Regions from separate parts of the Lysobacter sp. CCNWLW3 genome, predicted to be linked through region 1. Evidence: riboswitches for the same ligand, from Rfam matches in the RefSeq annotation. Region 1 holds a riboswitch; the other holds the start of a gene.
The links. A riboswitch is a leader RNA that binds a small molecule or an ion and turns the genes downstream of it on or off. The one in region 1 is predicted to bind cobalamin.

Region 1 (5,454 bases):
GACGCCCGGGCCGATGCCGTTGGGGTAGCGGTAGCGCACGAACGCGTCCAGCAGCTGCATGCGCGAGCGCGAGGTCTCGATCGAGATCACGTCGGCGTCCAGGTCGGCGACCGCCTCGATGATGTCGTTGAACTCGGCGTAGCACATGTGGGTGTGGATCTGGGTCGCATCCCCGACGCCGCTGGCGGCCAAGCGGAAGGCTTCGCCGGCCCAGGCCAGATAGGCGGGCCAGTCGGCGCGGCGCAGCGGCAGGCCTTCGCGCAGCGCCGGTTCGTCGATCTGGATCACGGCGATGCCGGCTGCCTCCAGGTCCAGCACTTCCTCGCGCAGGGCCAGGGCGATCTGGCGGCAGGTGTCGGCGCGCGGCTGGTCGTCGCGCACGAACGACCATTGCAGGATCGTGACCGGGCCGGTCAACATGCCCTTGACCGGGCGTGGGGTCAGCGACTGCGCATAGCGCGCCCAGTCCACGGTCATCGCGCGCGGACGCGCGACATCGCCGTACAGCACCGGCGGCTTCACGCAGCGCGAGCCGTAGCTCTGGACCCAGCCATGGGCGGTGAAGGCGAAGCCGGACAGTTGCTCGCCGAAGTACTCGACCATGTCGTTGCGTTCGAACTCGCCGTGCACCAGCACGTCCAGGCCCAGCGCTTCCTGTTCGCGCAGGCACAGCTCGGTCTCGCGTTCGAGAAAGGCGCGGTAGCCGGCGTGGTCCAGGCGCCCGGCCTTGTGTTCGGCGCGGGCCTGGCGCACCTGCGAGGTCTGCGGGAAGGAACCGATCGTGGTGGTCGGGAAGTCGGGCAGCTTCAGTCGCTGCGCCTGCACCGGCGCGCGCTGCGCGTAGGGCGAATCGCGACGGGCCATGGCGGGGACGATCGCGGCGAGCTTGGCGCGCACCTGGGCGTCGCGCAGCAGCGGCGAGGCCAGGCGCGCGGCGCGCGCGCTCGCGGCCGCGGCCAGCGCGTCGGCCGCGCGGTCGTCGCCGGCCAGGGTGTCGGCGAGCAGGCGCAGTTCCTCGAGCTTCTGCTTGGCGTAGGCCATCCACTGTCGCAGCGGCGGCGGCAGCTTGCGCTCCAGCTCAAGATCGATCGGCACGTGCAGCAGCGAGCACGACGGCGCCAGCCAGCGTGCGCGTGCGCCGGCGCGGCGCGCCAGGCTGAGCGCCGCGTCCAGATCGGCGCGCCAGACGTTGCGGCCGTCGACCACGCCCAGGCTGAGCGCGCGATCCTCCGGCAGCCTGGGCAACAGCGCTTCGAGCTGGCCGGGCGCGCGCGCCAGGTCCAGGTGCAGGGCCTGTACCGGCAACGCCGCGGCCAGTTCGGCGTTGTCGCCGAGGCCGCCGAAGTAACTGGCCAGCAGGCGCCGCGGCGCATCGGCCGCGGCGAGCGCGTCGTAGGCGCGGCGATAGGCGCGGCGATCGGCCTCGTCCAGGTCCAGGGCCAGGCAGGGTTCGTCCAGCTGCACCCATTGCGCGCCGGCGCTCTTGAGCCGCGCCAGCAGGTCGGCATAGGCCGGCAGCAGGGCATCGAGCAGCTCGCGCGGGTCGCCGCCGTCGCCGCGCTTGCCCAGCTTGAGCAGGGACACCGGCCCCAGCAGCACCGGCCGCGCCTGCAGGCCCAGGGCCTGGGCCTCGGCGAGTTCGGCCAGCGGTTTGTCGCCGCGCAGGACGAAGCGCTGGTCGCGCTCGAACTGCGGCACCAGGTAGTGGTAGTTGGTGTCGAACCACTTGGTCATTTCCAGGGCGCGCAGGTCGTGGCGCGCGTCCTGCAGGCCGCGTGCGAGCGCGAAGTAGCCGGCCAGTGGATCGGCGTCGAGCGTCTCGCGGTAGGGCGCGGGCACCGCGTCGAACAGCACGGCGGTGTCCAGCACATGGTCGTAGAGCGAGAAGTCGTTGCAGGGCACTACGTCGGCGCCGGCGTCGCGCGCCAGCGTCCAATGCCGGGCGCGCAGCGTGCGTGCGGTGTCGTGCAGATCGCCGGCCGCGGTCTCGCCTTTCCAGAACGATTCCAGGGCCTGCTTGAGCTCGCGTCGCGCGCCGATGCGCGGGAAGCCGAGGTGGGTAACGCTGATCATGATGTCTCCTGCGATGCGTGTGGGCATGAGCAGGGCAACGAAGGAAGGCGGATACGCGCGCGCGACCGCTCGCCGCGGAAGCGGCGACGCCGGAGCACGACCTGCCTTCGACCTTCGCCCCCGCGGGCGAACCGGCTACGTCGGATCGGCGGGGACGGGCCGCGGCCGCGTCGCATCGCCGGCCCGACGGGGCCGGAGTCGGACGGAGGGCGAACCCTCCGGTCGTGGCAGGTCTTCGGGCTTGGGGCGTGGCGTCGCTGGACGCCGCCTACTGTCCGTCGCTTCCCGGGTTCGCACCCAGTGCCTGACGGAGGTCGTTCCCTATACCGCTGCGGGGCAGCTCCGGAATTGGACAGGTGTCCGCACCGGATTCCCTCTGGACGCCGCCGGCGCGAACCGTCGGCGTCTTGTCGCATCGCTTTATCTTTATGAAGCGATGGTCACCATGACGGTTGCCAAAGTACGGCCCGGCCGCGTCCAAGTCAATCGCCGGCGGCCTGCCTCGGCATCGGCGCCGGGCGGCGTTCGTGGAACCCGCGCGCGAGACGGTATAAAGGCGCTGAGTCCGCCGGCTAGCCTGCCGGGGCGTCACGCTCAGGGGGAGCGCATGAAACTGAAGTTGAACTGGCATCAATCGATCGAACTGGGCGCTTTTCCGTACGCGGCGCCGATCGCGAACGTTCCCAAAAATCCGGGTATCTACATTTTCCTGCGCGTGCACGGCCGGACCGCCGAGGCGATCTATGTCGGCAAGGCCGGCAACCTGCAATCGCGGATCAAGACCCAGTTGAACAATCTGAAGCTGATGCGCGGAATCCAGTCCATGCCCAACGGAAAACGCCGGCTGGTCTACGCCGAGTTCGTGGCCCGCCCCGGGCAGAAAGCCGCCACCGCCCTGCCGATCTGCGAAAAGACCTTGATCCGCTACTACCTGTCGCTGGGTCACGAACTGCTCAACATCCAAGGCGCCAAACTGCGCTACCACGAGCTGGATTCGCAGCGCAGCGATCTGCGCAAGTTCCTGCCGATCTCGACCAAGATGCTGATCGGCTGACGGGTTCCGCGTCCGCCGTGGCGGCTCACTCCACCTCGATGCGGTACACCGCCTGGCGCGCGGGCGCGGCGCCTGGCTCTTCGGGGCGCCGGTAGTCCAGCCGCAGCAGGCCGCTGCCGGGCCGGATGGCACGGAAGCGCCAAACCACCTGGCCGGGCGCGCCGGGCGGTGGTTCGCCGTCGGCGGACGCGGCTTGAGGACGGAACGCCAGGACCGAACTCAGGACTTCGCTGCGACCCGGATCGCCGACATCGTCCACGCCGGCGACCACGTCCCAGCCGTAGCCGGTGGAGGGTTGGTCGTCGAGCGCGATTTCGAACTCTCCATCCAGCTTCAGTGCGATCTCGGCGCCGCTGTCGGCCAGCGTCAGCCGCGGCACCGGAGCGGGTTCCGCGGCCGGCGTGGCGGCTCGATCCTGCGGCGGCACGTACGCGCAAGCGGCCAGCATCAGCGCCGCGATGGTCAATGGGATAAGTCGGATCACGCGATATCGCCGCCTCGGTCGGAGCGGGCATCTTGCTGAAGTCGGGCCGGCTGCGCCAGCTCGGGCCCGGCTGGGATACGCATGCATCGTGTCGCGCGACCGCAGCGGCGTCGGGCCGGCGCGGAGGCGACGCGCGCGCTCAGGCCGGTGCGGACTCCAGCGCGGGCACCGGCGTCGGCACGCCCTCGCGATCCAGCGCGATCATGGTGAAGCGTCCGCGCGTGGCCAGCCGCGACTCGCCGCTGAGCAGGTCTTCGCTGTGCATTTCGACCTCCACCTGCATCGAGGTGCGTCCCACCGAGACCACGCGCGCGATCAGCTCGACCAGCGCGCCCTTGGGCACGGCGGTGTGGAAATCGATCTGCTCCGAGCGCGCGGTCACCACGGTGCGGCGGGCGTAGCGCGAGGCGGCGACGAACGCCGCCTTGTCCATCCACGCCAAGGCCTGGCCGCCGAACAGGGTGCCGAGGTGATTGGTGTGGTCGGGGAAGACGATTTCGATGATGCGGGCTTCGGTCATGGGTTTGTTTCCCGGCGGAGCGAGGAGAGCGACGTCGTAGCGAACGGTTCCCTATTCCGCTTGCAGGAGAGGGCTAGGGTGAGGGGCTTTTGCGTTAGCGGCGAGGAACCAGAGCAAAGGCATTCGCGCCGTTGGCGCTTACGCCCTCACCCCAACCCCTCTCCCGTGAGCGGGAGAGGGAGAGGGAGAGGGAGAGGGAGAGGGAGAGGGAGAGGGAGAGGGAGAGGGAGAGGGAGAGGGAGAGGGAGAGGGGCTTTAGGCTGGCGGGAGAGGTTTCAGAGTGCGGGTATCTCGCCCGCCTAAATCAAAACGCCTCGTCGAACGCGACCTCGCCCTGCACGCCGACCTGGTAGGCCGAGACCCGGCGCTCGAAGAAGTTGGTCACTTCCTGCACGTCCTGCAGGTCCATGAAGCCGAAGGGGTTGGTGGAGCCGAAATGCTTGGGCATGCCCAACTGCGCCATGCGCTGGTCGGCGCAGTACTCCAGGTACTGGCGCATGTCCTTCAGCGACAGGCCGACCACGCCGCCGGACAGCACGTCCTGGGCGAACTGGAGCTCGCAGGCCACCGCGTCCTCGAACATCTTCACCACTTGCGCGCGCAGGTCGGCGTCGAACAGGTCGGGCTCTTCCTCGCGCGCGGTGCGGATCACCTCGAAGGCGAAGGCCATGTGGCAGCTCTCGTCGCGGAACACCCAGTTGGTGCCCGAGGCCAGGCCGTTGAGCAGGCCGCGCGAACGCAGGTAATAGACGTAGGCGAAGGCGGCGAAGAAGAACAGGCCCTCGATGCAGCCGGCGAAGCAGATCAGGTTGAGCAGGAACTGGCGACGCTGCTCGCGGGTCTCGATGCGCTTGAGGCCCTGCACCGAATCGATCCAGCGGAAGCAGAATTCGGCCTTGGCGCGGATCGAGGGGATGTTTTCGACTGCGTCGAAGGCCTTGGCGCGCTCGTTGGGGTCGGGCAGGTAGGTGTCGAGCAGGGTCAGGTAGAACTGCACGTGCAGCGCTTCCTCGTACAACTGTCGCGACAGGTACATGCGCGCTTCGGGCGCGTTGATGTGCTGGTACAGGTTCAGCACCAGGTTGTTGGCCACGATGCTGTCGCCGGTGGCGAAGAACGCGACCAGGCGCTCGACCAAGTGACGCTCGGCCGGGCCGAACTTGTGCTTGAGGTCGTTGACGTCCTGCGAGAAATCGACCTCTTCGACGGTCCAGGTGTTGCGGATCGCATCGCGGTACATCTCGTAGAAATGCGGATAGCGCATCGGCCGCAGGGTGAGATCGAAACCGGGATCGAGCAGGCGGGGCGGGGCGAGGGACATGG
Region 2 (5,454 bases), on a different contig from region 1:
GTGGCCGAGCGAGCGCGCGAGCATGCCGAAGCCCGACGAACTCTTGCCTTTGCCGTTGCCGGTGTTGACCACCAGCACGCCGCGCTCGATGGTGGCGCGGGCGATCTTGCGGTCGACCAGCTCCTTCTTGCGCTGCATGCGCTGGCGGTGGCGTTCTTCCTGGCTCGGGGTCGGATCGTTCATGCGCGGGCTCCTTGCTGGGCGGCGCGGTCCGCGCCCAGCGCGCGCGCGGCGGCCCACAGGGCGAACGCGGCGCCGACGTAGCCGGCCAGGGTGCCGAGGTTACGCGGATAGTAGCGAGCGATGCGCTCGGCGAAGCCGGCCAGGCTCGGCTCCGGATAACGCCCGGAGAAGAAATAGAAGCCACCGCCGGAGAACGCATAGGCGACGAACGCGGCGAGCGCCAAGACCACGACCAGGCGCGGCAGGGCCGACCAGCGGTCCTGGTGGATGCGGGCGTAGAAATGGCCGGCCAGCCACAAGCTCGCGTAGGCCGGCGCCAGCGCCCAGTACGCGGGCGACAGGCACCAGTCGCCGATCGTGCCCGAAGCCAGGCTGACGATATCCAGCAAGGAAGCCAGCACGAACAGCAGCGGCAGCATCCACATCGGCCGCAGCATCGCGCCGGCGATGAAGAAGATCGCCCAGGACGCGCTGGGCAGGCGGTCGATGGTGGCGAAGTGCTGGCCGCGGGTGGCGATCATCAACGCCGCGAGCGCGACGCCGACGACGATCTGGGCACGCGGCGAGACCAGCGGCAGGGAATGGGCGGTGGTGGCGGTCATCTCGGGGTCCTCATCAGACTTTGGCGACGCGCGCGGGACCGCGCGTGCCGGCGGCGCGCGCGATCAGGGCGTAGGCGACCAGGGCCACGGCGATGTAGCCCAGGGTGGTGCGCACGAACAGCGGGCCCCACTGCCATACCCGCGCCAGGTACTGGCCGACATTCGGGTCTTCGTAGCGGCCGCCGAACCAGTAGAAGGCGCCGTTGGAGATCAGGAACGACACCGACGCCGCGACCAGACCGGCGCCGAGCGCGCCCAACAGCGCGCGCGGCGTGGCCCGCAGACGGTCGGCGTACCAGCGCCCGGCGTACCACAGCGCCGCGTAGGCCAGCAGCAGGAAGGCGTACGACGGGGTCACGCAGTAGTGCTCGAAGAAACTCTTGCCCTGGGCCTGGATCGCGATCCAGTCGATCGCCACCGCCAGCACCAGGAAAGCGACGAAGCCCAGGTGCCGGCGCAGCCACAGGCCGCCGAGGAAGAACACCGCCATCGACGCGTCGGGCAGGTGCAGCGCGTCGCCGAAATGATGGAAGCGGGTCGCGACCATCGCGGCGGCGAGCGCGGTGAACAGACTGTAATAGACGGGTCGGGCGGGAGCGTTCATCGGCGGCCTCGGTGGCGTTGGCGATCAGTTCGCGGGTCGGTAGCGCAGGGTCAGCAGGTAGTTGCGGCCCGGCTGGTTGTAGTAGGACGCGGTTTCGTAGCGCTGGTTGAACACGTTGTTGGCCGCCAGCTGCAGGCTCCAGGACTCGTCGAAGCGGAAGCCCAGGCGCAGATCGGTGGTGGCGTAGCCGTCCAGGCGGCGGGTATTGGCCAGATCGTCGTAGCGCTCGCCGGCGACGTAGACGCTGCCGCCCAGGCTGAAGCGGCCGTAGCGGCGGTCGGCGTCCAGGCGTGCGCTTTCGCGCGCGCGTCGCGGCAGGATCTTGTCGCGACTGGCGCTGCGGCTGTCGTTGCGTGGATCCAGCCAGGTCGCGCTGGCGCGCAGGTCCCAACCGGCCAGCGTGGTATCGACGCTGGCCTCGGCCCCGCGGATGCGGGCGCGGTCGATGTTGCCCGGCAGGCCGATCGAGGCGTCGAACGCGATCAGTTCGTCGACCCGGGTCTCGTAGGCGTTGAGCGACCAGCCGCCCCAGGCGTGCGCGCCGCGCAGGCCGAGTTCGAAGCTGCGCGACTCTTCCGGCTTGAGGTCGGCATTGCCGAAACCGGGGAAGTACAGCTCGTTGAAGGTCGGCGCTTTGAACGCGGTGCCGTAGCTCGCGGTCAGGCGCAGCTGTTCGCTGAGGTTCCAGCCCCACAGCGCGCTGCCGGTGGTCTGGCCGCCGAACTGGCTGTCGTCGTCGCGGCGCAGGCTGGCCTGCAGCGAATGCGCGCCAAGATCGCGCTGGTACTGGCCGAACAGGCCGCGGTTGATGCGGCGGTCGTGGGCGTAGACGGTGCTGCTTTCGACCTCGTCGCGCTGCCAGTCGTAGCCCAGGCTGAGCAGGCCGCCGCCGAGGCCGAAGTCTCCCTGCAGCGAACCGAGCTTGCGGCGGGTGTTGAAGGTGCTGGAGTAAACGCCGTTCTTGTAGTTGTCGCTCAGGTCGCTGCTGCGGCCCAGGTTCAAGCTCAGCGTGGCGCGCTCGCTGGGGGCGTAACGCAGGCGCCCGCCGGCGATCTGCTGCACGGTGTCGGATTGATTGTTGGTGCTGCCGTCGTATTCGTTGCGGCCTTCGGCGCGGAACAGGCGCGCTTCGGCGTCCCAGGCCTCGCTGAAGCGGTAGCCGCCCTGCGCGGTCAGCGACAGGTTGCGGTAGCCGTCGCGGTCGGGCGAGTGGGTGAAGCAGCCGGCGCCGCCCGGCGAGGGCTTGCCGCGGCAGGCGTTGATGCCGTCGGTGTCTTCGCTGGCGGCGTTGATCGAGTACCAGCCGTTCTCGCCCTTGCCGCCGACGCCGAGCGTGCCGCGGCGCGTGTTCCAGCTGCCGATCGAGGCGCTGGCGTGCGGCGCGAACGCGCCCTGCGGGCGCCGGGTGAAGATCTGGATCACGCCGCCCAGCGCCTCGGAACCGTACAGGCTGGAGAACGGCCCGCGCACGATCTCGATGCGCTCGATCTGCTCGACCGGAATGTCCTGCAGCGAGGCGCCGCCGCTGGTCGCCGAACCGATCTTGATGCCGTCGATCAGCACCAATACGTGATCGGATTCGGTGCCGCGCAGGAACAGCGAGGTCGACTTGCCGGGGCCGCCGTGGTTGGCCATCGACAAGCCGGGCGTGCCGCGCAGCAGCTCGGGCAGGTTGGCCGGCTGCAGGCGCTCGATGTCCTCGCGGTCGATCACGGTCACCGAGGCCAGGGTCGCGTCCTGGGTCTGGGCGGTGCGGGTGGCGGTGACCACGACCTGGTCGAGGTCGGTGGCGGCGTCGGCCGCCACGGCCGGGGCGACGACGGACAGCAGCGCCGTCGCCAGCGCGGTGCGGCGAAGGACGGAATGACGGAAATTCAAAGCATGGCTCCTGATCCGCGCCTACCCGCGCGGAAACGATGGGTCGGAGACACGCAGGAGGGAACGACGAGGCGGCGACGCGCGGACGCAAGGCGGCCCCATGACAGCGCCCACCGCGTGTCGGGTCAGCCTCAGGCCGGTCTCCGGGCTTGCAAGCGAGGGCCTCCAGCCCTCCGGTCCGCGCCTTCCCATGCATGCGCACAGTGGCTCGATTGCGGATCGTTCGTCTTACTTACCGTTGCGGGGGCAGCTCCGGAATAGCCGTCGCTTCGTTGGAAGGACTGGCGCACCGGATTCCCGTTTCAATCGCCGGCGGGGCCGGCGATCACCTCAAGCCCGCGCATGTTAACAGCCCGGCCGCGGCCGGCCGGCATGACGAAACGGCATGAGCGGACGGGCTAACGCCGAGCCGGCGCCGCCGCGCCCCGCCGGTCCGACCCGCTCCATCGTCCGATCCCGATCCCGATCCCGATCCCGGCCGCGGCCGCGGATTTGGAGACGCCGTCACAAACCGCCGGGACCCCTATACCAATTGGCTATCGCTTCATGCGGATAAGGGTTTGACCGGCTTGTTAGAACCGTGTTAAACCAAAATGACATCGCTACCAATCCCCTCGCCGCAAGGAGCCGCGCACCATGTCCGTAGCTTTCCGCGCCGTCCGCCGTCCGCTCGCACTCGCCCTGCTCGCCGCCCTCGCCGCTCCGGGCTACGCGCAGCAAGCGCCCGCTCCCGACGAGCCCGCTTCCGAAGCGCACACCCTGGATCAGGTCATCGTCACCGGCACCCGGGTCAGCGACCGCACCGTCGCCGAGTCCAGCGCGCCGATCGACATCATCACGCCGGAGGCGCTGGAGGCCACCGGCACGGTCGAACTGGCGACCGCCTTGGCGCGCGCCCTGCCCTCGCTGAATTTCCCGCGCCCGGCGATCACCGACGGCACCGACGCGGTGCGCCCGGCGCAGTTGCGCGGCCTGGCGCCGGATCAGGTGCTGGTGCTGGTGAACGGCAAGCGCCGCCACACCACCGCCCTGATCAACCTCAACGGCAGCCAGGGCCGCGGCTCCTCGCCGGTCGATCTCAACGCGATCCCGATCGCTTCGATCGAGCGCGTGGAAGTGCTGCGCGACGGCGCCTCGGCGCAGTACGGCTCCGACGCGATCGCCGGCGTGGTCAACGTGGTGCTCAAGGGCAGCGACCACGGCGGCAGCCTCGCCGCGCGCTACGGCCAGTACAGCGCCGGCGACGGCGAGCAGTACCAGCTGTCCGGCGACGCCGGCTTCAAGCTCGGCGAGAACGGCAAGCTGCACCTGGCCGCGCAGGGCGGCCACCAGGACCAGACCAACCGCGCGCGCCCGTTCCAGGGCGTGGTCGAACAGCGCTACGGCGACCCCGAAATCGACAGCGGCGCGGTCTCGTACAACGGCGAATACAGCCCCACCGACTACCTGACCTTCTATTCCTTCGGCAGCTACAGCAAGCGCGACGTGCTCTCCAACGGCTATTTCCGCTTCGCCGGCGACCCGCGCAACATCCCCTCGATCTATCCCAACGGCTTCCTGCCGCAGATCCACAACATCAGCAAGGACCGCGCGGCGGTGGTCGGCCTGCGCGGCGAAACCGCCGGCGGCACCCAGATCGACTTCAGCTACAACTACGGCCACAACGAGCTCAGCTTCGACATCGAGAACACGCTCAACCGCAGCCTGGGCCCGACCTCGCCGACCGAGTTCTACGCCGGCGCGCTCGAAGTCACCCAGCACGTGCTGAACCTGGACTTCGCCCGGCCGGTGGATTTCGGCTGGCGGTACCCGGTGACCTTCGCCTGGGGCGCGGAGTGGCGCGGCGAAGAGTTCTCGCAGCGCGCCGGCGAACCGCTGTCCTACGCCAACGGCGGCGTGGCGGCGCCCAACGGCCAGATCATCCCGGGCGCGCAGGTGTTTTCCGGTTTCCGCGCCAGTGATGCCGGCGATTTCGACCGCCATAGCTACTCGCTGTACGCCGACGTCGAGGCCGATCTGACCGACAAGTTCTCCGCCGGCATCGCCGTGCGCTACGAGAGCTACAGCGATTTCGGCGACACCACCTCGGGCAAGCTGTCGGCGCGCTACGCCTTCACCGACAAGGTCGCCCTGCGCGCCACCGCCTCCACCGGCTTCCGCGCGCCGTCGCTGCAGCAGCAGTTCTTC

Region 2: another riboswitch for cobalamin. It lies ahead of btuB (TonB-dependent vitamin B12 receptor); the one in region 1 lies ahead of metE (5-methyltetrahydropteroyltriglutamate--homocysteine S-methyltransferase).

What each region holds. Positions count from the first base shown of each region.
Region 1 covers NZ_JBAHWA010000009.1:36,488-41,941, forward strand. The annotation lists gene metE (5-methyltetrahydropteroyltriglutamate--homocysteine S-methyltransferase) at 1-2,073, opposite strand, end outside; cobalamin riboswitch at 2,282-2,489, opposite strand; gene V1318_RS14825 (hypothetical protein) at 2,681-3,127, shown strand; gene V1318_RS14830 (protease inhibitor I42 family protein) at 3,153-3,611, opposite strand; gene V1318_RS14835 (acyl-CoA thioesterase) at 3,751-4,131, opposite strand; gene V1318_RS14840 (ribonucleotide-diphosphate reductase subunit beta) at 4,436-5,452, opposite strand.
Region 2 covers NZ_JBAHWA010000017.1:57,619-63,072, reverse strand. The annotation lists gene cobO (cob(I)yrinic acid a,c-diamide adenosyltransferase) at 1-183, opposite strand, end outside; gene V1318_RS18600 (hypothetical protein) at 180-785, opposite strand; gene V1318_RS18595 (hypothetical protein) at 799-1,389, opposite strand; gene btuB (TonB-dependent vitamin B12 receptor) at 1,414-3,231, opposite strand; cobalamin riboswitch at 3,384-3,615, opposite strand; gene V1318_RS18585 (TonB-dependent receptor) at 3,904-5,454, shown strand, end outside.